4 regions of the Allobosea sp. 124 genome follow, and region 1 is predicted to be linked to each of the others. Evidence: predicted binding sites of a transcription regulator. Region 1 holds the regulator's gene; each other region holds the start of a gene.
What was found. The regulator PhoB, encoded in region 1, activates phosphate uptake and scavenging genes when phosphate is short. The targets are predictions, from matches to a motif close to TGTCATNNANCTGTCAT.
Positions count from the first base shown of each region.

Region 2: C8D03_RS20770 (CorA family divalent cation transporter) is a predicted target of PhoB. The motif match lies at 3,120-3,136, and genes of this name have one in related genera.
Region 3: phnC (phosphonate ABC transporter ATP-binding protein) is a predicted target of PhoB. The motif match lies at 2,426-2,442, and genes of this name have one in related genera.
Region 4: C8D03_RS07995 (esterase-like activity of phytase family protein) is a predicted target of PhoB. The motif match lies at 2,670-2,686, and genes of this name have one in related genera.

Region 1 is NZ_PZZM01000001.1:1,260,952-1,266,196, forward strand. Features, by position in the region: gene C8D03_RS05990 (tetratricopeptide repeat protein) at 1-248, shown strand, start outside; gene C8D03_RS05995 (TIGR03862 family flavoprotein) at 324-1,538, opposite strand; gene C8D03_RS06000 (YnfA family protein) at 1,737-2,057, shown strand; gene phoB (phosphate regulon transcriptional regulator PhoB) at 2,195-2,893, opposite strand; gene phoU (phosphate signaling complex protein PhoU) at 3,052-3,771, opposite strand; gene pstB (phosphate ABC transporter ATP-binding protein PstB) at 3,803-4,603, opposite strand; gene pstA (phosphate ABC transporter permease PstA) at 4,651-5,245, opposite strand, start outside.
Region 2 is NZ_PZZM01000001.1:4,364,969-4,370,213, forward strand. Features, by position in the region: gene C8D03_RS26530 (hypothetical protein) at 1-62, shown strand, start outside; gene C8D03_RS20760 (gamma-glutamylcyclotransferase family protein) at 84-599, opposite strand; gene C8D03_RS20765 (isovaleryl-CoA dehydrogenase) at 738-1,910, opposite strand; gene C8D03_RS20770 (CorA family divalent cation transporter) at 2,055-3,065, opposite strand; gene C8D03_RS20775 (glycoside hydrolase family 25 protein) at 3,188-4,120, opposite strand; gene C8D03_RS20780 (glycoside hydrolase family 25 protein) at 4,262-5,197, opposite strand.
Region 3 is NZ_PZZM01000001.1:2,663,324-2,668,568, forward strand. Features, by position in the region: gene phnE (phosphonate ABC transporter, permease protein PhnE) at 1-400, opposite strand, end outside; gene phnD (phosphonate ABC transporter substrate-binding protein) at 513-1,430, opposite strand; gene phnC (phosphonate ABC transporter ATP-binding protein) at 1,507-2,325, opposite strand; gene C8D03_RS26150 (TetR/AcrR family transcriptional regulator) at 2,481-3,092, opposite strand; gene C8D03_RS12670 (efflux RND transporter periplasmic adaptor subunit) at 3,228-4,343, shown strand; gene C8D03_RS12675 (efflux RND transporter permease subunit) at 4,340-5,245, shown strand, end outside.
Region 4 is NZ_PZZM01000001.1:1,712,640-1,717,884, reverse strand. Features, by position in the region: gene C8D03_RS08005 (DUF2244 domain-containing protein) at 1-421, opposite strand, end outside; gene nth (endonuclease III) at 442-1,143, shown strand; gene C8D03_RS07995 (esterase-like activity of phytase family protein) at 1,237-2,595, opposite strand; gene C8D03_RS07990 (SDR family NAD(P)-dependent oxidoreductase) at 2,821-3,660, shown strand; gene C8D03_RS07985 (2-hydroxyacid dehydrogenase) at 3,827-4,771, opposite strand; gene deoA (thymidine phosphorylase) at 4,768-5,245, opposite strand, start outside.

The sequences.
Region 1 (5,245 bases):
TGCTGAACTGGATCGCCTTCTCGCACCGCAAGCTGAAGAACTACCCGGTTTCGAAGCAGTATTACGACGCCGCGCTGCGCTACGATCCGACCTTCATGCCGGCGCTCGAATATCAGGGCGAGTGGTTCATCGAGACCGGCGACATGGCCTCCGCCAAGGCCAATCTGGCCAGGCTCACGCAGCTTTGCGGCCGCTGTCATGAATGGCAGGATCTCAACCAGGCGATTGAGAAGGCGGAAGGTCGGTAAGGGGCAGCGTCATTCTCGGGAAGAGCCAAGCCCGGACCCGAGACCCCTGGCCGAACAGGACCGGGAGCCTCCGCGTCACTCCTTCCGCGTCCCCAGCCAGTGCTCCATCCCGGACGCCGCCGCGACGCCCGTGGAGAGGCAGGCCTGCAGCAGATAGCCGCCGGTCGGAGCCTCCCAATCCAGCATCTCGCCGGCGGCGAAGACGCCCGGCAGGCGCTTCAGCATGAAATGCGGGTCGATCCCGGCGGCCTCGATGCCGCCGGCGCTCGATATGGCGCGGGCTATCGGCATCGGGCCGAGCAGCCGCAATGGCGTCGCCTTGATCGCCGCCGCCAGCGCGGCCGGCGCTTCGTCCAGCCTGCCGCCGGCAGCGTCGCGCAGCACGGCGACGGCCGCCGCCGAGAGACCAGCCGCCTTGCGCAGATGGTTGCTCAGCGTCTCGCCCTTGCGGCGCTTAGCCAGCTTCTCCGTCAGCCGCGCGAGGTCGAGATCGGGACGGAGATCAATCGCGATCGCAGCAGAGCCGTCGCGGTCGATCGCCCCGCGCAGCGGTCCAGACAGGGCATAGATCGCGCCGCCCTCGATGCCATGGGGATCCAGCATCGCCTCACCCGCAACCTCGCGGCCGGCGAAGCGGATGACGATGCGCTTCAGCGGCGCGCCGGCGAAACGCTCGCGCAGCGTTGCAGACCAGTCGACCGCGAAGCCGCCATTCGCCGGCCGCAGCGGTGCGATGGCGACGCCTTTCTCCGCCAGCAGCGGAACCCAGCCGCCATCGGAGCCCAGCCGCGGCCAGCTTGCCCCGCCGAGCGCAAGCAGCGTCGCATCGGGTGTGGCGGTGAAGGCACCGTCGCGCCCCTCGAAGCTCAGGGCGCCGTCCTGCGCCCAGCCGGTCCAGCGTCGCCCGGCCTCGAGCCGGACGCCGAGCCCGTCCAGCCGCCGGAGCCAGGCCCGCAGCAGCGGCGAGGCCTTCATCGCCCTGGGGAAGACGCGACCGCTCGAGCCGACGAAGCTCTCCGCGCCGAGCCCGTCGGCCCAATCGCGCAGCGCCTGCGGCGGGAAGGTGCGAATCGCCGGTTCGAGCCAGTCGCGTGCCGCGCCGTAGCGACCGAGAAAGGCGTCGAGCGGCTCGGAATGAGTCAGGTTCAGCCCGCCCCGCCCGGCGAGCAGGAATTTCCGGGCGGGCGAGGCCATCCGCTCGTGGAGGGTGACGCGGTGGCCCGCCTGCGCGAGCCGCTCCGCCGCGATCAGCCCGGCCGGGCCTGCGCCGATGATGGCGATGTCAGACATGCGATTGACCCATCGAGATCGCGCATCGTCCCGGATGACAGCGGCAAGGCCCTGGCATGCCAGCGCGTTTCCGGGCAAGCGTCAGGAATGGATCCCGGCTCTGCGCTGCGCTTCGGCCGGGATGACCGCGCGGTTCAACAAAACTGCGTCATGGCTTAGACCTGCCGCACCCTGCCGGGAAGAACAATCGGAGCCATCATGCCGACCATGGCCGCCTATCTTGGCGCCGCCGTCTTCGAGATCGCCGGCTGCTTCGCATTCTGGGGCTGGATGCGGCTGGGCAAGCCGGTCTGGTGGCTGCTGCCAGGGCTGGCCTGCCTCGCGCTCTTCGCCTGGCTGCTGACGCTGGTCGAGAGCGATGCGGCGGGGCGCGCCTTCGCGGCCTATGGCGGGGTCTATATCGCCGCGTCGCTCGCCTGGCTCTGGGCGGTGGAGGGTTTCCGGCCCGATCGCTGGGACATTGCGGGCGGGCTGGTCTGCCTCGCCGGCGCAGCGATCATCATCGCAGCGCCGCGGTGAACGAGCGTCCTTCCCGGGCGAAGCGCAGACCCGAGAATTTTCGCGGAGCGAGGCTTGTGGGAGAGAGGCTTGTGGGAGAGAGAGGCTTGGGGGAGAGATGCTCGGGGCAGGCCCGGGCATGACGGAAAAGGCCGCGTTCAGGCCCGCGCAAAGGTCTCGTCGAAGGCGTAGCCGGCGCCCCGCACCGTGCGCAGCGGGTCCTTGGCATCGCCCGGCGTGATCGCCTTGCGCAGGCGACCGACATGGACGTCGACGGTGCGCTCGTCGATATAGACGTCGCGGCCCCAGACGGCGTCGAGCAGCTGGGCGCGGGAATAGACCCGGCCCGGCGCCTGCATCAGGAATTCGAGCAAACGGAACTCGGTCGGCCCGAGATGCAGCTCCTGGCCCGAACGGCGGACACGGCGCGTCGTCCGGTCCAGTTCGAGATCGCCCGCCGTCAGCAGCCCGGCGACATGGCCGGGCTTGGCCCGGCGCAGCAGCGCCTGGATGCGCGCGATCAGCTCCGGCAGCGAGAACGGCTTGACGACATAGTCGTCGGCGCCGGTGGCGAGGCCGCGCACGCGCTCGGTCTCCTCGCCGCGCGCGGTCAGCATGATGATCGGCACCCGCTCGGTGTCACGCCGCGCCCGCAGACGCCGGCAGAGCTCGATGCCGGACAGACCGGGCAGCATCCAGTCGAGCAGCACCAGATCGGGCGTGTTGTCACGCAGGTGCAACTCGGCGTCGTCGCCGCGCGCAACGCTGTCGACCTCGAAGCCCTCGGCCTCGAGATTATAGCGCAGCAGCAGGGTCAGCGGCTCCTCGTCCTCGACGATCAGGATGCGGGCGGGCATGGCGCGGTTCCATTTCGGTCTCTGGGCCGATGCACACCGTCATGCCCGCCCTCGTGGCGAGCAGCCACATCTTGAACACCGCATTCGAGCAGCGAAGACATGGATGGTCGGGACAAGCCCGACCATGACGCGGGAGACCTCAGCGCAGTCAAATTATCTCAGTTTCCCGTCACCGCCTCGACGCTGATGTCGGTGGTGTCGAGCTTGGGTCGGTTCAGGTCGAGCGACTCGCCAGTGACGAGATAATGGATCGTCTCGGCGATGTTGGTGGTGTGGTCGCCGATGCGCTCGACATTCTTGGCGCAGAACAGCAGATGCGTGCAGAAGGTGATGTTGCGCGGGTCTTCCATCATATAGGTCAGGAGTTCGCGGAACAGCGAGGTGTAGAGCGCGTCGATCTCGCCATCGCGATGCCAGACCTCGAGCGCCTTCTGCTCGTTGTTGGCCGCATAGGCGTCGAGCACGTCCTTGAGCTGGGCCTGGACGAGCCGGCTCATATGCTCCAGCCCGACCACGGCGCGGTGCGGCGGCGAAAACTGGCCGGAGATCGCGACGGCCCGCTTGGCGATGTTCTTGGCGAGGTCGCCGACGCGCTCGATGTCCGCGGCGATGCGGATCGCCGAGATCAGCTCGCGCAGGTCGTTGGCGAGAGGCTGGCGCCGCGCGATGGTCAGCACGGCGCGTTCCTCGACATCGCGCTGCAGGTTGTCGAGGCGCTGGTCGGCCGAGATCACCTTCTGGGCGAGCGTGGTGTCGCGGCGGACGAGCGCCACGGTGGAGTCGCCGAGCATGCGCTCGGACATGCCACCCATCTCGGCAAGGCTGCGGCGCAAGCCCTCGAGCTCGGCATCGTAGGAACGGACGATATGTTCGGTCATCGACGTTTTATCCCTGTGCAGCGCGTGCGGTTCAGCCGAAGCGGCCGGTGACGTAGTCCTGCGTCTGCTTCTTGTTCGGGTTCATGAAGATCGTGTTGGTCGGCGCGAACTCGATGACCTCGCCCAGATACATGAAGGCGGTGTACTGCGAGATACGCGCCGCCTGCTGCATGTTGTGGGTCACGATCACGATGGTGAAGTCGCTCTTGAGCTGCTCCAGCAGGTCCTCGATCTTGCCGGTCGAGATCGGGTCGAGCGCCGAGGTCGGCTCGTCGAACAGGATCACTTCCGGCTTCTGCGCGATGGTGCGGGCGATGCACAGGCGCTGCTGCTGGCCGCCCGAGAGGCCCATGCCGGAGGTCTTGAGCTTGTCCTTGACCTCGTCCCACAAGGCCGAGCGGCGCAGCGCGCCTTCGACGCGGTCGTCGAGTTCCGACTTCGGCGGCTTCTCGTAGAGGCGGATGCCGAACGCGACGTTGTCGTAGATCGACATCGGGAACGGCGTCGGCTTCTGGAAGACCATGCCGATGCGCGAGCGCAGCTCGTTCACGTCGATGTCGTTGGAGATGACATTGCGGCCGTCGAGCATGATCTCGCCGGTGGCGCGCTGTTCGGGATAAAGCGAGTAAATCCGGTTGAAGATGCGCAGCAGGGTCGACTTGCCGCAGCCCGACGGGCCGATCAGCGCCGTGACGTGCCGGTCCCGGAAATCGAGATTGATGTTCTTCAGCGCCTTGTGCTCGCCATAGTAGAAATCGAGGTTCTTGACCGCGATCCGCACGGGGGCGTCGGCATCGAGCGTTTGGGGGCTTAGTTCCAGCGTCGAAAGCATCGACTTTTTCCTTCAGATCGAACGCGACGAGGGTTCAGTTTCACTGCTCACTTGGAACCGCGCACAATGCGGCGGGCAACAATTGAGAGCAGCAGGATCGACATGGTGATGATCAGAGAGCCGGCCCAGGCGAGCTGCTGCCAGTTCTCGTAAGGCGCCGAGGCGAACTGGTAGATCGTCACCGGCAGGTTGGAGACGCCGCCCGAAAGGGTGGGCGAGAACCAGAAATTATTGTTCAGCGCGGTGAAGATCAGCGGCGCCGTCTCACCGGCGATGCGGGCCAGCGCCAGCAGAATGCCGGTGACCATGCCCGACTTCGCCGCCCGCCAGGTGATCGCGGTGATGACGACGGAAGGCGGCGCACCGAGAGCGGCGCCAGCCTCGCGCAGCGGGCCGGGCACGAGACGCAGCATGTCCTCGGTGGTGCGCACGATGACCGGGATGGCGATGATGCCGAGTGCGACGCCGCCGGCCCAGCCGGAATAGCCGCGGAACGGCTCGACCATGATGACGTAGACGAACAGGCCGATCAGGATCGACGGCGCCGAGAGCAGGATGTCGTTGATGAAGCGGATCAGGTTCGCGAGCTTGGATTTCTTGCCGTATTCGGCAAGATAGGTGCCGGCCAGCACGCCGACCGGC
Region 2 (5,245 bases), 3.1 Mb from region 1:
GAACCGTCATCGCCGGCTTCCTGCTGGTGATCGCGATCAGGCTCCTGGCGCTGTTCTGGTAAGGGCGGCGCCGGCAGAACGTCTCACTTCGGAGCCAGCGCCCTCGGGCGGACGCCCTTGACCGGCCCTGGCGGCAGATCGCTCGCATCCGGGTTCGGCGACTTCAGATCCAGTGCGGGCTTGCTCAGAAATCGATTCAAGCCGGCTACATAACTCTCTGGCAGAGACCAGTGTTTGGCGCTGGCGATCACCGTCTCCAGATAGCCCGGCTTCGGCTTTCCGACCTCGCCGGAGCGGCCGATATAGACCAGCGCGCGCTTGGCGCCGCCCGGCACGATCACCGGCTGGCTGATCTTGACGTAGAGCCCGCTCGCCAGTTCCTCGAACTTGTCCAGCGTGCGGATGTCGCCCAGCGCGCAATCCCAGAGCACGCCATGGACCTCCTCGCGCGGGTCGCGGATGACCGAGGCGTAGCCGTCGCGGGTGACGATGAAGCGATGGCGCGGCAGCCGCGCCAGACCGAGCGCCGTCGAACGCGGGCAGCGCTGCGCCATCCCGGCGGGGTCCATGTTGAGGCCGTAAGCGAAGTAGAGGGGCATGAATGCCTTGCGTCATTCTCGGGCGGAGCGCAGCGCAGACCCGAGAATCTCTTGGCCAAGGGCGCGCTTGTTTCAGGCAGGAGCCTTCGTGTCATGAGATGCTCGGGTCAAGCCCGAGCATGACGGTCTGCTGCCTCGTCACTTCGTCTTCTCGAACAATTCCCGCCCAATCAGCATCCGCCGGATCTCGCTGGTGCCGGCGCCGATCTCGTAGAGCTTGGCGTCGCGCAGCAGGCGGCCGGTCGGGTAGTCGTTGATGTAGCCGTTGCCGCCGAGGAGCTGGATCGCGTCGAGCGCGATCTGCGTCGCCTTCTCGGCCGAGATCAGGATCGCGCCGGCGGCGTCCTCGCGGGTGGTCTCGCCACGGTCGCAGGCTTTCGCGACGGCATACACATAGGCCTTGCAGGCGTTCATCATCACATACATGTCGGCGAGCTTGCCCTGGACGAGCTGGAACTGGCCGATCGACTGGCCGAACTGCCGGCGCTCATGGACATAGGGCATGACCACATCGAGCGCCGCCTGCATGATGCCGAGCGGGCCGGCCGAGAGCACGACGCGCTCATAGTCGAGCCCCGACATCAGCACGTTGACGCCGCGCCCGACGCTGCCCAGCACGTTCTCCTCGGGCACCTCGCAGTCCTCGAAGACGAGTTCGCAGGTGTCGGAGCCGCGCATGCCGAGCTTGTCGAGCTTCTGGTGGGTCGAGAAGCCCTTCATGCCCTTCTCGATCAGGAAGGCGGTGATGCCCTTCGAACCGGCTTCCGGGTCGGTCTTGGCGTAGACCACCAGCGTCTCGGCGATCGGGCCATTGGTGATCCACATCTTGTTGCCGGTCAGAACGTAGCGGTCGCCGGTCTTGACGGCCCTGGTCTTCATCGAGACGACATCGGAGCCGGCTCCCGGCTCGGACATGGCAAGCGCGCCGACATGCTCGCCGGAGATCAGCTTCGGCAGATATTTCGCCTTCTGCGCGGCGCTGCCGTTGCGGGCGATCTGGTTGATGCAGAGATTGGAGTGGGCGCCGTAGCTCAGGCCAACCGAAGCCGAGGCGCGTGAGACCTCTTCGATCGCGACGACATGCTCGAGATAACCGAGCCCCGAGCCGCCGTCCTCATCCTTGACCGTGATGCCATGCAGGCCGAGTGCGCCCATCTGCGGCCAGAGATCGCGCGGGAACTGGTTCGTCGCGTCGATCTCCTGGGCGCGCGGGGCGACCTTTTCCTGCGCGAAGGCATGGACCGTGTCGCGGATCGCGTCGGCGGTCTCGCCGAGGTCGAAATTGAAGGGGCGGGGCGCGTTGGCGAGCATGAGGGCCTCCCGGCTTGTGCGTGACGCTGAAGCGTCGTTGCCAGCGTTATAGCGCGGATGGCGCTGAGTCAGTGCAGGCAAGTCGGTGCGCTGGCCTGCGAACCGGGTTGGTATCGCTGCGCAGAGATGACGAGCGCCGGTGCGTCAGCCGCCGATCACGCCGCGGCGCCTGAGCAGGACCAGTGTCAGGAGCGCCGCGCAGATGCAGGCGAGGGCAACGAAGAGCGCTCCAAGATCATGCTCCATCCAGGGCAGGCCCTTCACATTGATGCCGAACAGGCCGGTGATGAAGGTCGCGGGCATGAACAGCGCCGTCAGGATCGAGAGCACATAGAGCTGGCGGTTGGTCTGGCTCGCGGTTCGGGCGGTCATCTCGTCCTGGAGAAGCCTGGCGCGGTCCTGCACCGACTGGACGTCGTGATGGAGCCCGTCGATGCGCTGCAGCAGGCGCGCGGCGGCCGCCTTGACCTCGTCGGGCGCCTTGCGGCCGGAATTCGTCTCGGCGAAACGCCGAAACAGCAGGTGCAGCCCCCCGAGCTGGCGGTGTAGTCTCACCGCCATGCGGCGCACGGCGCCCACCTGCGCCGGCGCGTCGTCGAAGCGGTCGGCCAGCACATGATCCTCGACGCTGTCGGTTTCATCCATCAGCCGCACGACCGCGTTGGCCACGTCGTCGATGATGTATTCGATGATCTGCTCGAAGAGCAGGACCGGACTGCCGACCTCCTCGCCGCGATTCAGCGCGTCGGCAGCGAGCCGGATCGACTGCAATGCGTCGCGCCGCCCTGTCAGCAGCAGCCGCTCGCCGACGATCCAGTAGAGTGCACCGACCCTGTCCGAGTCGGAGGCGATGTCCCGGACGAGGTCATGGGAGACGCCCCAGACCAGGCCGGCGGAATGGTCGAGACGCTGATGGCTTTCCGGCGAGACGAACATCTCCTCGGCGCCTGCCGGCAGCCAGGGCTGCTCGGTGATCCAGGCCTTGGCGCGGCTGTGGACGAGGTCAAGATGGATCCAGACGAAGCCTTCGGCGGGATCGACGCCGGGAACGCTCTCGCGTTCGATCAGCGCGGGCACGCCCTCGCCATCGAAGCGATAGGCCCAGACGATGCCCAGGCGGGATTGCGCATCGGCAATGGCGGTCGGGGAGGTCATCGGGCTGCTGATCGGCGAACGGGCTGGCGAGGCCGCGAGCCCTGCGCCCGCGCGATGACGGTTCGATGACAGTGCCGGCAGGATGACGTCGCCCGTTCGACGAGATCATCCTGCCGGCGGCGTCAATCGTTATGCGCGGTGCGCTGCGGAATCCCGGCTGGCGGGGCGAGGCGCAGCGGCGTGGCGCCGGCTGCCTTCGGCGCGCGCGAGCCGGCCGAGGTCGCGGGCGGCCTCTGGCTCGCGACTTTCGGCTCGCCGCCATGCCATTTGCGGGCGCCGATGTCGAAGCGCCCCTCGCGCCAGGCCAAGAACTGCTGCTCGGTGCCGAAGAAGGCGTTGCGATCGACGTCGCCGGTGATGCCGGGCACGCGGCCGGTGGTGGTGAATTGCCAGAACTCCCACTGTTCGCGCTTGTAGCGATGGCGCAGCGGCGCGGCCGTGGAGCGCAGCCAGTAAGGGTAGTCGTTGAACTCGCCCTCGAGCACGTCCTCGTGGAAATTGATGTCTGTGTAGATGATCGGTTTCTTGCCGGTGTGCTCGTGCAGCGCCGCGAGCATGATGCGCATCTTCTCCAGTGCATCCTCGCGCGAGACCTTGCGGGTGCATTGGGAGCCGTTCTGCCACTCCACGTCCAGAACCGGGGGCAGGGCGTCCTTGTCGCGCGGGATGTGGCGCTTCATCCAGCGCACCTGCTCCCTGGCCGGCCGGCACCACCAGACGAAATGATAGGCGCCGCGGGCGACGCCCGCCTTCTTCGCCTCGGCCCAGTTCTGCCTGAAGCTCGGATCGAGATGGTCGCCGCCTTCCGTCGCCTTGATGAAGGCGAAGCGGGTGCCGGCGTCCCTGACCTGGTTCCAGTCGATCTCGCCCTGCCAGCGCGACACGTCGATGCCCTGGATCGCCTGACGACGCGCATCGCGGACGCCGTGATGGGGGGCGGAGTCGCTCTTCTTGGGATAGAGCGCAGCGGCGGGCGCGGCCAGGCAGGTCAGCAGGCCGCCAAGCGCCAGCGCGCCGAGTGTCGTCCGCTCCAGAATCCTCGATCGCACCGGCATCTCCTTCTCCTGCGTCGCCCTCCGAGATGGGGAGGTCGTGGTTAAGGGCCGGTTAGATTTGGATCGAATGCGCCGGGCTTGTTTCAGCTTTGGTTAACCGGGGAGGGCCGGCGACCGACGCAGGCTCCGACGGGAAGCCGCTCACTCGGTCTCGGCGACTTCGTCGTCCGGCGGCTGGAAGGACGAAGAGATGGGCGCGACGCTGCCCGGAATCCGCGCGACGGCCGGAGAGGTCGTCGGCGCGGCCGGGCGTTCGGGGCCCGGGCTCGGCTGCGGCGGCACGGGCTTCTGCTTGTCCCAGCGCCGCGTGCCGATGTCGAACTCGCCAGTGCGCCAGCCGACGAATTCGCCGTCATTGCCGAAGAAGGCGTTGCGGTCGACATCGCCCTTGATGCCGGGAATGCGGCCGGTCGTGGTGAACTGCCAGAACGCCCAGGGCCGGTTGGCGTAGCGCGTTTCGGGCAGGGCCGCGGTCGAGCGAATCCAATAGGGGTAATCGTTGAACTCGCCCTCCAGCACCTCCTTGTGGAAGGTGATGTCGGTGTAGATCACCGGCTTCTTGCCGGTGAGCTGCTCGAGCTCGGTCAGCATCAGCTTGATCTTCTCAAGCGCCAGCGACCGCTCGATCTTCTGCGGGCAGGTCTTGGAGTGGCCGTTCCATTCGACGTCGAGCACCGGGGGCAGGGCATCGGGGTCGTTGGGTATCTGCTGCTTGAACCAGACAGCCTGCTCGTGGGCCGGGCGGCACCAGTAGACGAAGTGGTAGGCGCCGCGCGGGATGCCGGCACGGCGCGCGCCTTCCCAGTTGCGCAGGAAGGCGGGGTCGACATGGTCGCCGCCCTCGGTCGCCTTCATGTAGACAAAGCGGGTTCCGGCGCCCCTCACGGCGGTCCAGTCGATGTCGCCCTGCCAGCGCGAGATGTCGATGCCGTGGATCGGGTAGCTGTGCGCCTGCGCCACGCCCGGATGCGGGCGCGCGTCGCCCTTGGCGGGGTAGTGACCCTCCATGGCCACGCAGCCGCCAAGGACCGCGAGGGCGGCGGCGGCGAGGAAAGTTGCGGGCTTCACGATGGTCATGCGGCGAAGGATCATGTCGCGCAAGATCGTGGAGAAAACTTGACGGCC
Region 3 (5,245 bases), 1.4 Mb from region 1:
CGAAGCGAAGCCAGCCGGACTTGCCGAGATTGGCGGCCGCGACGAAGCAGAGCAGGAAGCCACCGATCGTGCCCAGGATCGTGCCGGTATAGGCGATCAGGATGGTCTGCCAGAGCAGTTTGAGCCAGCCCTTCCAGCCCCAGAACCATTCGGCGATGTCGGCGCCAAGGCTGTTCCAGCGCAGCACCGGCACGGTCTCGAGGATGTATTTCGGGAAGCGCCAGGCGTTCTCGACAAACTTGCCGGGATCGACCTCGGAGCCCAGCGCCGCGAGCCAGACCAGGGCTGCGAAGACGGCGGCGCCGAGCAGCGCGTGACGACGCTTGGCCGCCATGGCGCCGGCATAGGCCGCGGCATGGGCGCGAATGGCTGGGTCGTCGCGGTCGATCGCGAGGGTCATGGACGCGGTCCGTCGCAGGAGGAAGCGTCATTCTCGGGCCGCGCCTGGCGCGGACCCGAGAAGCTCTTGGGAGAGATGCTCGGATCAAGCCCGAGCATGACGTGATGGCGTCTTACGAGGACTTCTTCTTGCGAAGCGCGTCGACGAACTTGTTCAGCTCGATGATCGGGTCGTAGGCCTTGTTGTCGACGGCGACGAGCGGGCCCTGCTTGCCTTCGTAGATCTTGTCGAAGGCGACCTTGTCCTTGGTGTTCAGGTTCAGGACGGCGTCGCGGATCTTCGTCTTGAGTTCGACCGGCATGTCGTTGAGATAGGCCATCGGCGAGTTCACGATCTGCTCGGACTTGTAGATGATCCGGAAATCCTCGGCCTTGACCATGTTCTTGCGGGCCATGCGCAGGAGGTTGGATTCCTGCTCGTCGTTCCACCAGTTGGCGGCGACGTCGACGGTGCCCTGGCCGAGCGCGATGACCGCGTTCTCATGGCTGCCCGTGTAGACGACCTTGCCGAAATAGGTCTCGGGTTCGATCTTCATGCCGTCGAGCGCAAAGCGCGGGACGTTGTTGCCCGAGGTCGAGTTGGGATCGACGAGGCCGAGGTTCTTGCCCTTCAGGTCCTCGATCTTCTGATAGGGCGAGTCCTTCTTCACATAGAAGACGGAGTAGTAGCCCTTGGTGCCGTCGAGGTTGGTCTCGATGGCGAAGGCGTCGATCTTGGCGCCGGTCATCAGCGCGCGGGCGAAGGAGGAGGGGCCGTACATGCCGATATGGATGTTGCCGGCGCGCTGGCCCTCGATCAGGGCGGCATAGTCGCTGGCGATGCGCAGCGTGACCTTGGTGCCGAGCTCCTTGGCGAGGTAGTTCACGAAGGGGGTGTAGCGCTCGACGACGCCCGAAGCGTTCTCGGCGGGGATGATCGCGAAGACGATCTCGGGATATTTCGCCTTCCAGTCCTGAGCGAAGGCGGGGGCGGCGAGCGAGGCGGCGAGGCCGGCAGCCGCGAGCGTGAAGGTATGACGACGGGTCAGCATGGTTTGCTCCTGTTACAGTCGGTAATGATGGTGATCTTCAGGCTTCGGCGAAGGTGAAAGGGTCGGAGCCGCGCGCTCAGGCGACGTTTCGCTTGGCGCGCTGGGCTTCTTCGCTGGCGATGGCGTCGAGCTGATCGAGCGCCTCGGCGCCGGCATCCTTGGCCTCGATGCCGTAGAGCTTCGCCGCGACCTCGCTGGTGAGCTGGTGGGGCGGGCCGTCGAAGACGACCTTGCCGGCAGCCATGCCGATCAGCCGGTCGCAGTATTTCGACGCGATATCGAGGTGATGCAGGTTCGAGACGACGGTGATGCCGTCCTCGCGGTTGATCCGGAAAAGCGCGTCCATCACGACCTGGGTGTTGCGCGGGTCGAGCGAGGCGATGGGCTCGTCGGCGAGGATGACCGTCGGCTCCTGCACCAGAGCGCGTGCGATGGCGACGCGCTGCTGCTGGCCGCCTGACAGGGTCTCGGCGCGCTGGGCCAGGAGATGGCCCATGTCGAGCCGCTCGAGCGCGGCGATGGCGCGGATCTTGTCATCGCGGGAGAAGCTCTTGACCAGTGTCAGCGCGGTGGAGCGATGATTGAGCCGGCCGAGCAGGACATTGGTCAGGACGTCGAGTCGGCCGACGAGGTTGAACTGCTGGAAGATCATTGCCGTATCGCGACGCCAGCCACGCAGGGCCGCGCCCTTCAGGGCGGTGACGTCGCGGTCGCCGGAGACGATGCGGCCCTCGCTCGGATCGGTCAGGCGGTTGAGCATCCGCAGAAGCGTCGATTTGCCGGCTCCGGACCGGCCGATGATGCCGACCATCTCGCCCCTGGGAATGGAGAGCGTGACGTCGTCGACGGCGGCTTTGCCGCCGAAGCGCTTGGTCAGGCCTTCGATGCGCAGCATGACGGCGTTCTCGCTTGCGGGACGAGCATGACACTGGCCCGAACGCAGCTCGCCGCCTTCGGGTTCATGCTCTGTGATGCGAGACAGCTAGCCAGCGCAGATGACAGGCCGGTGACAGCCGGACCTGCGGCACGTCATCGGCGGCGGGTGCGATGTCAGGCGCCGCGCAGCAGCAGATCGACGCAGGCCCGGACATAGGCGCGGCGCCCGGCGGCGGTCGCCGGCTCGATGTTCAACAGGCCGCGGACCTGGTGGAATCCGCGCAGCATCCCGATGAACTGCTCGGCCAGCATGCGGGCCTGATCCGGATCGCGCGGCGTCGCGAGGCCATCACCGATTTGTGAACGCTGCACCAGGAGAGCCGAAAGGTCGTCGATCATGCGCATCGCGCCCGCCTCATAGGCGACGCGGCCGAGTTCGGGGAAGCGCGCGGCGGCGCTCATCACCAGGCGGTGGAGGTCGAGCGAGGCCGGATGCAGCATCATCGCCAGCGCATCCTCGCCCAGCCGGGTCAGGGTGCTGCGAAGGTCGCCTTCCGCCACGGATTTGCGCAGCGGAATCGTAAGTTTCTCAGTCAGTTCGGTGCAGATCGCCTTGAACAGCGCTTCCTTGTCGGCGAAATGGCTGTAGATGGTCTGCTTCGATACGCTGGCGCGCTGGGCGATCTGGTCGAGGCTGACCCGGTCGAAGCCGTCGGCGAGGAACATCTCGGAGGCGGCCCGCGTGATCGCATCATGCTTGTCCGGGCGCGCCTTGTCGGACGGCAAGCGTCTTGCATCTGTAACGGTTGTCGCGGAAGTTCCCCCCGCGGTCGAGCCTGTCATACTGCCGCCCATCGAGCCTCTTATCAAACTGGACCGTCCAGTCTAAGATACCCACGCAACACCGGAGCGTCCAGTTCTATGAAGCGGTTTGCCTTCCTGCTCGTGATCCTCGGCCTGGCTGGCGGAGGCTATTACGGCTATCGCCACTTCAAGCCGGCTCCCCCGCCCGTGCAGACGGCGGCTCCTGCCGCGCGCGCCGCCGGCGTGCCCGTCGAGGTCACCAAGATCGAACGGGCGACCGTCAATGAGGAGGTCGAGGCGCTGGGCACGCTGGCCGCCGACGAATCCGTGGTGATCGCTCCGGAGATCGCCGGCCGCGTCATCGCGCTCGGCTTCAAGGAGGGCGAGCGTGTCGAGAAGGGCCAATTGCTGGTCAAGCTGGACACCGCGATCCTGGATGCGGAACTGAAGCAATTGCAGGCCGATCTCGGTCTCGCGCGCGACACCTTCGAGCGCAACCGTTCGCTGAGCCAGCGCGGCGTCGGCACGCAGGTCGCGCTCGACGAGGCGAGTGCGAAGCTCGCGGCGGCCGAGGCGCGGGTTCAGCTTTCCCAGGCGAAGCTCGCGCAGTCGGCGATCATGGCGCCGTTCAGCGGGGTGGTCGGGCTGCGCTCGGTCAGCGTCGGCGACTATGTCTCCGTCGGCAAGCAACTGATCACGCTGACCAATATCGATCCGATCAAGGTCGATTTCCGCGTGCCCGAGATCTTCCTGGCCCAGGTCAAGCTCGGCCTGACGATCAGCCTCAAGGTCGACGCGGTGCCGGGGCGGGACTTCCAGGGCAAGATCTTCGCCGTCGACCCGGTGGTCGACATCAACGGCCGCGCGATTAGGCTGCGCGCCACCGTTCCCAATCGCGATCTGGTGCTCAAGCCCGGCCTGTTCGCCCGCGTCACCATCGTCGTCGACCGGCGCGAGAACGCGCTGCTGATCCCTGAAACGGCGGTCGTGCCCGACGGCGTCGGCAAGGTCGTCTACATCGTCGACAACGGCAAGGCGAAGCGCATTTCGGTCGAGCTGGGCAAGCGTCTGCCCGGCAAGGTCGAGATCGTGAAGGGACTGACGCCGCAGATGATCGTCGTCAGCTCCGGCCAGATGCGTCTGCGCGACGGCTCGACCGTCTCGATCAAGAACGCCCAGCCCCCGGTGCAGACGAGCGCTCTGCCCGGCACCGCGCCGAGCCCGCAGCAATGAGCCTGTTTGCCCTCTTCGTTCGCCGGCCTGTCCTCTCGACGGTGCTGAGCCTGCTCGTGCTGCTGATCGGCGCAGTCTCCTATACGCGCCTGACGGTACGCGAGTATCCGAACATCGACGAGCCGATCGTCTCGGTCCGCACCGACTATACCGGCGCCAGCGCCGAGATCATCGAGACCCAGGTCACCCAGGTCCTCGAAAATTCGATCGCCGGCATCGAGGGCATCGAGATCATCTCCTCGACCAGCCGCCAGGAGCGCAGCTTCATCTCCGTGCGCTTCCGGCCGGATGTCGACCCCGACGTTGCAGCCTCCGATGTGCGCGACCGCGTCAGCCGCGTGCGCGGCCGTATGCCGACCGAGATCGAAGAGCCGATCATCGCCAAGGTCGAGGCGGACGCCCAGCCGATCCTGTTCCTCTCGCTGGTCAGTTCGCGACACAATCCGCTCGAACTGACCGATTTCGCCGACCGCTTCATCACCGACCGCGTGCAGAACATCACCGGCGTCGCCGAGGTGCAGATCCGCGGCGAGCGGCGCTATGCGATGCGCATCTGGCTCGATCGGGCCCGGATGTCAGCCTACAACATCACGGTCCAGGAGATCGAAGCGGCCGTCCGCGCCCAGAACGTCGAGATCCCGTCCGGCCGCATCGAGAGCAACAACCGTGAATTCACGGTGTTGTCGCAGACCGGGTTGACGACGCCGGAGCAGTTCCAGCAGATCGTCGTCAAGGACGTCAACGGCTTCTCGATCAAGCTGCGTGACATCGCGCGGGTGGAGCTCGGCGCGCTGGCCGAGCGCAATGCCGCCTGGTTCTCCGGCAATCCGTCCGTCACGATCGGCATCGTCAAGCAGGCGACGGCCAATCCGCTCGACGTCTCCAACGGTGTCCGTGCCGCG
Region 4 (5,245 bases), 450 kb from region 1:
GCGAAACCAGATTCAGCCCGAGCAGCCCATAGTCCTCGTCGTCCTTGCGCTCGAGCTTCGTCCAGGCCGGATTGGAGCGCCAGACGGCCTCGCGGCCATGATGCGAGACCTTGCGCAGCAGCACCTCCAGCGGCGTCACGACGATGCGTTCGAAGGCGCGCGCATGGCGGAAATTCAGATGGAAGGCGATGAACAACGCGACCACGTCGAGGCCGAAGAAGCCGGCGACAGGCCAGGCGCCGAGCATGACGAAGGGAATCGAGGAGACGATGCTGGCGAGGCAGACCAAAGTCATCACGAGGCGGAAGCCGTTCGTGCCGAGCGAGCGGTGCGGCGTGATCGTGGCGTCGAAGACGGGGCGCTCGGCGGCTGCCGAGGCGTCGTCATCAGGCGCTCCTGAATCGCGCTTGCCGAGGTTCATGGTCGCACTATAACGCCCCGATGACGCGAGAGAACAGGCCCAGGCCCCGCGCCCCGGCGGCGGCGAAGATCACGAAGCCGCGCGCCCGCAGCGCAGCCGGCGTCCGCGAGATCTTCGAGCGCTTCCGTGCCGCCAATCCCGAACCGAAGGGCGAACTCGAACACGTCAACGCCTTCACCTTGCTGGTCGCGGTGGTGCTCTCGGCGCAGGCGACCGATGCCGGCGTCAACAAGGCGACGCGCAAGCTCTTCGCCATCGCCGACACGCCGCAGAAGATGCTGGCGCTGGGCGAGGACGCCGTGCGCGAGCATGTCCGGACGATCGGCCTCTTCCGGACCAAGGCGAAGAACGTCGTCGCGCTCTGCGCCAGGCTGATCGAGACGTTCGGAGGTGAGGTGCCGACGACGCGGGCCGATCTCGAAAGCCTGCCCGGCGTCGGTCGCAAGACAGCGAACGTCGTGCTGAACATCGCCTTCGGCGAGATCACCCATGCGGTCGACACCCATGTCTTCCGTGTCGCCAACCGCCTGCGCATTGCTCCGGGCAGGAACGTGCTTCAGGTCGAACTCGGGCTGGAGAAAGCCGTGCCGGCCGAATTCGGCCGGCACGCGCATCATTGGCTGATCCTGCATGGCCGCTACACCTGCAAGGCGCTCAGGCCCGAATGCGGCCGCTGCATCCAGAACGATCTCTGCGATTCGGCCGACAAGCGGGTGGTGTGACGGCGCGGGGCGGCTCGTCATGCTCGCCCTTGTGGCGAGCATGACGGATGCGGCCGACTTTGCGGTTTCAGGGCCTCGGAACCGCTCGACTCCTCACTTCGCGTCGAGCAGTTCCTTCACCGACAGCAGCACCAGCTCGTTGTCGTCGGCCTTCTTCGGGTCGCGCGAGGAGGAGAACGGCAGGTTGTTGTCGTTGCCGACGACGATGATGCCGTTGGCGCGGTCGACCACGTCGACATTCTCGATGGTGAAGAAGGGGAAGGGCAGCACGCCGTCGATCGCGCCCTGCTTCGCCTTGCCGTCTGGATCGGCGATGGTCATCAGGTCGACATAGCCGATCTTGCGCACAAGCTTGCCGACATTGGCGTCGGTCATCTCGATCTTGACGATGCGCTTGAACTTGGCGAGGTCGTGGAAGCAGTCCGGGCCCTTCTGGCCGGCGGCGCAGGCCTTGTCGGCCGTGCCTTCGCCATTGTCCCGCTCGATGATCAGCGCGGTGGTCGCGTCGATCATGTTGAAATCGCCGATGGCGTTGCCCTTGACCTCGAGCGGGAAGAACCAGGAGCGGCCGGTCCACTTCTCGGCGGCCACGTCGAATTCGAGGATGCGCAGCACTTCCTTGCCGTCGATCTCCTCATTGCCCTTGGTCTCGGCGTTCCAGAGCGGGCCTTCCAGCAGCGGGTAGAGGAAGCGGCCATCCGGCGACTGCGCCATGCCCTCATAGCCCTTCGAGCGACGGACGTTGAACGCGACGGGCAGGTTCGGAGCGCCCGGAGTCGTCACGGCGTAATGGTCCGGCGAGCGGGCGGGCTTGCCATCGACGAGCGTCTCGAACACGGCCTCGACCTTGCCGGTCGCATCGACGCGGATGAGATAGGGCCCGAATTCCTCGCCGATCCAGTATTTGCCGCCGATCGGCTGGATCGATTCCGGATCGAAATCCGAGCCGGTCAGGCAGCGCGTCTCGGTGCCCTCGTTGGCGATGCGGAAGGGAACCTTCTTGTCGGGATCGCGCAGGAAGGTGGTGGCGCTGCGCTCGATCTTGCCCGACGCGAAATCGGCCTTGAGGCGGTGGAAATAGAGCATCGCATCGGGCGAGTTCGCCTTGGCGCCGAAGCCGTTGTCGGTCAGCACCAGGAACTCGCCATTGCCGAGCGAGCGGATGCCGGAGAAGCCCTGCACCGGCTGGCCTTGGAACGGCGTCGAGAGCCCGGTCGGACGACCTCCCGAGAGACCCATGACGCTCCCGACAGCCTCAACGCGCTGGCCGGGCGTGATGAACTTGCCGGAGATCCTGAGGTCGGCAGGCGCGTCGGCCGGAGCCGGCACCATGGTGTTGGCAGGCAGCAGGGCGTGGCCGAGGAGCTTGGCGGGAAACGCCTTCTGCGCCTCCTGCGCGCCGGCGAGGACCGTGGAGGACAGCAGCAGGGCCGCGATCAGGGAGAGGCGCATGGAAGACTCCGGGCTGAAGGGGATCATCACCCCGCTCGATTGGCGGTGCCGGATTTCACAACGAAGACGGGCAGGTAACAGTCGGATGACGATGCGGCGCAGGCCACGGGCCATGGCGGAATCCCGACTGGGCCGGGTGTCGAAAGCGGCCAAGGCCGTCACGATCGTGCCGGCATCGCGTGTCATCAAAGTCGGCATTCCCGAACAGCAACGAGGTCACAACCGATGGCATTCCTTCCTGCGCTGGCTCCCGGACATGTCGCGGTCGTCACCGGCGGCGCCTCCGGCATCGGGCTGGCGGCCGCTCGCGTTTTCGCCGCGCGTGGCATGAGCGTCGTCCTCGTCGATCGCAACGAGGCCGTGCTCGCGGCAGCGGCAGCCGAACTGACAGGGTCCGCCGGCGCGGTGTTGGAGCGGGCGGTCGATGTCGCCGATCGCGCTGCCGTTGAGGCGCTGCGCGACGAGGTGATCGCACGCTTCGGCGCGGTCCATGTCCTGATGAACAATGCCGGCATCCAGCCCGGCGGCACGATCTTCGGACCGCTGGAGGACTGGCAGCGCGTTCTCGCCGTCAATCTCTGGGGCGTGGTCAATGGTTCCCAGGTCTTCGCGCCGGCGATGCTGGAGGGTGGCCAGCCCGGCCTGATCATCAACACCGGCTCGAAGCAGGGCATCACCACCCCGCCCGGAAACCCCGCCTACAACATCTCCAAGGCCGGGGTGAAGGTCTTCACCGAGGCGCTCCAGCACGAATTGCGCGGGCGCGAAGGCCACCAGCTCTCCGCTCATCTGCTGATCCCCGGCTTCGTCTTCACCGGGCTGACGGCGCGGGGCCGTACCGAGAAGCCGGTCGGCGCCTGGACGCCGGAGCAGACCGTCGATTTCATGTTGGAACGCCTCGCCGCCGGCGATTTCTACATCCTCTGCCCGGATGGGGAGACGACCCGCGAACTCGACGAGAAGCGCATGGCCTGGGCGATGGGCGACATCATCGAGAATCGTCCGCCGCTGTCACGCTGGCACTCCGATCACGGCGAGGCCTTCAAGGCCTCGCTGGAGAAATAGAACGTGTTGATTTGTCATGGGAACAGACCGTCATTCCGGACAAGCGGCGAAGCCGCGTCGATCCGGGATCCATCGTAAGGCTCCGAAGCGCTCCGATGAATCCCGGGGCGAGCCCGGGATGACGGCGGTGGTTCCGAGAAACATCACGCTCTGAGGAGCGTTCCGGTCAATAGCCCCGCGCCGGGTCCACGCCATGCTCCAGCGGTTCGCCGGCCTCGAGCCGCCGAATCTGGGCCGCGATCAGCGTCGCGATCGCTTCCGGCTCCGACATCGCCGCGTTGTGCGGTGTCACGGTCACGGCCGGATGGGTCCACAGCCGCGACTCCGCCAGCAGGGGCTCGGTCTCGAACACATCGAGCGTCGCCCCCTTCAACGTGCCGGCGTCGAGCGCGGCCAGGATGTCGGCCTCGATCTGAAGCCCGCCGCGTCCGGCATTGATCAGGAACGGCCCGCCGAGCCGCCCGTTCTGCGTAAGCCCCGCGAGCAGCGTGGCGTTGATCGTGCCCCGCGTCTCCGGCGTCAGCGGCAGCAGGCTGACGAGGATGTCGGTGCGGGCGAGGAAGGCCGCCATGCCGTCGGAGGCGTAAAAGGTTGCCAGACCCTCGATGGTCTTCGGCGAACGACTCCAGCCGGCGACATCGAAGCCCATGACCTTGAGCTTGCGCGCGGCATCCTGGCCGAGTTCGCCGAGTCCCATGATGCCGACACGGACGGATCGTGCCGCGGGCTGGTTGCGGTCGTCGTCCCAGCTCTTTCCGGCCTGCTGGCGATCGTAGCGGCGCTGCTGGCGCAGATAGATCAGGCAGTGCAGCACGATATATTCGCTCATCCGCGTCGTCAGGTCGGGGTCGACCACGCGTGCGATCGGCACGTCAGGCAGGCGGGTATCGGCGAAGAGATGGTCGACGCCGGCGCCGAGCGAGAAGATCGCCGCCAGGTTCGGCAACCCGGCGAGGCTGCCCTCCGGATGCTTCCAGCTCGCGACATAATGCACCGAGCGCCGGTCGAATGGCTCGCCGAGCGTCACGATCGGCATCTCCGGCAGCAGCGCCTTGAAGCGCGCGCGCCAATCCTCGACATGCCAGCCGGTCATCGCCAGAAGCAAACTCATGCGTGCGAACTCTCCGTGATGCGTTCGGCGATCAATAGGCCGCGTTCCGGCGCACCCTCTCCCAGGCGATAGGCATCGCGCAAGCGCCTCTCGGCCATGGCGAAGCCGGCCTCGCCGCGGGCATGGACGATGCCGAGCGGGCGATCGGGTCCGACGGCGTCGCCGACGCCCGCCAGTGCGACGATGCCGACGGCATCGTCGATCGGGTCCTGCGGGCGCGTGCGCCCGCCGCCGAGCGCCACGACCGCAAGGCCGACGCCGCGTGTGTCGATCGCCTGCACGATGCCGGGCGAAGCCGGAAAGACGGGCTTGGCGATCGGAGCGATGGCGAGATGCTTCTCCGGCCGTTCCAGCAGATCGGCGGGGCCGCCCAGCGCCGCGATCATCTTCGCAAAGCGCTCGGCCGCCGCGCCGCTGGCGAAGGCCGCCTCGATCTTCGCCCTGGCCTCATCGATGCCTGTTGCGAGCTTGCCG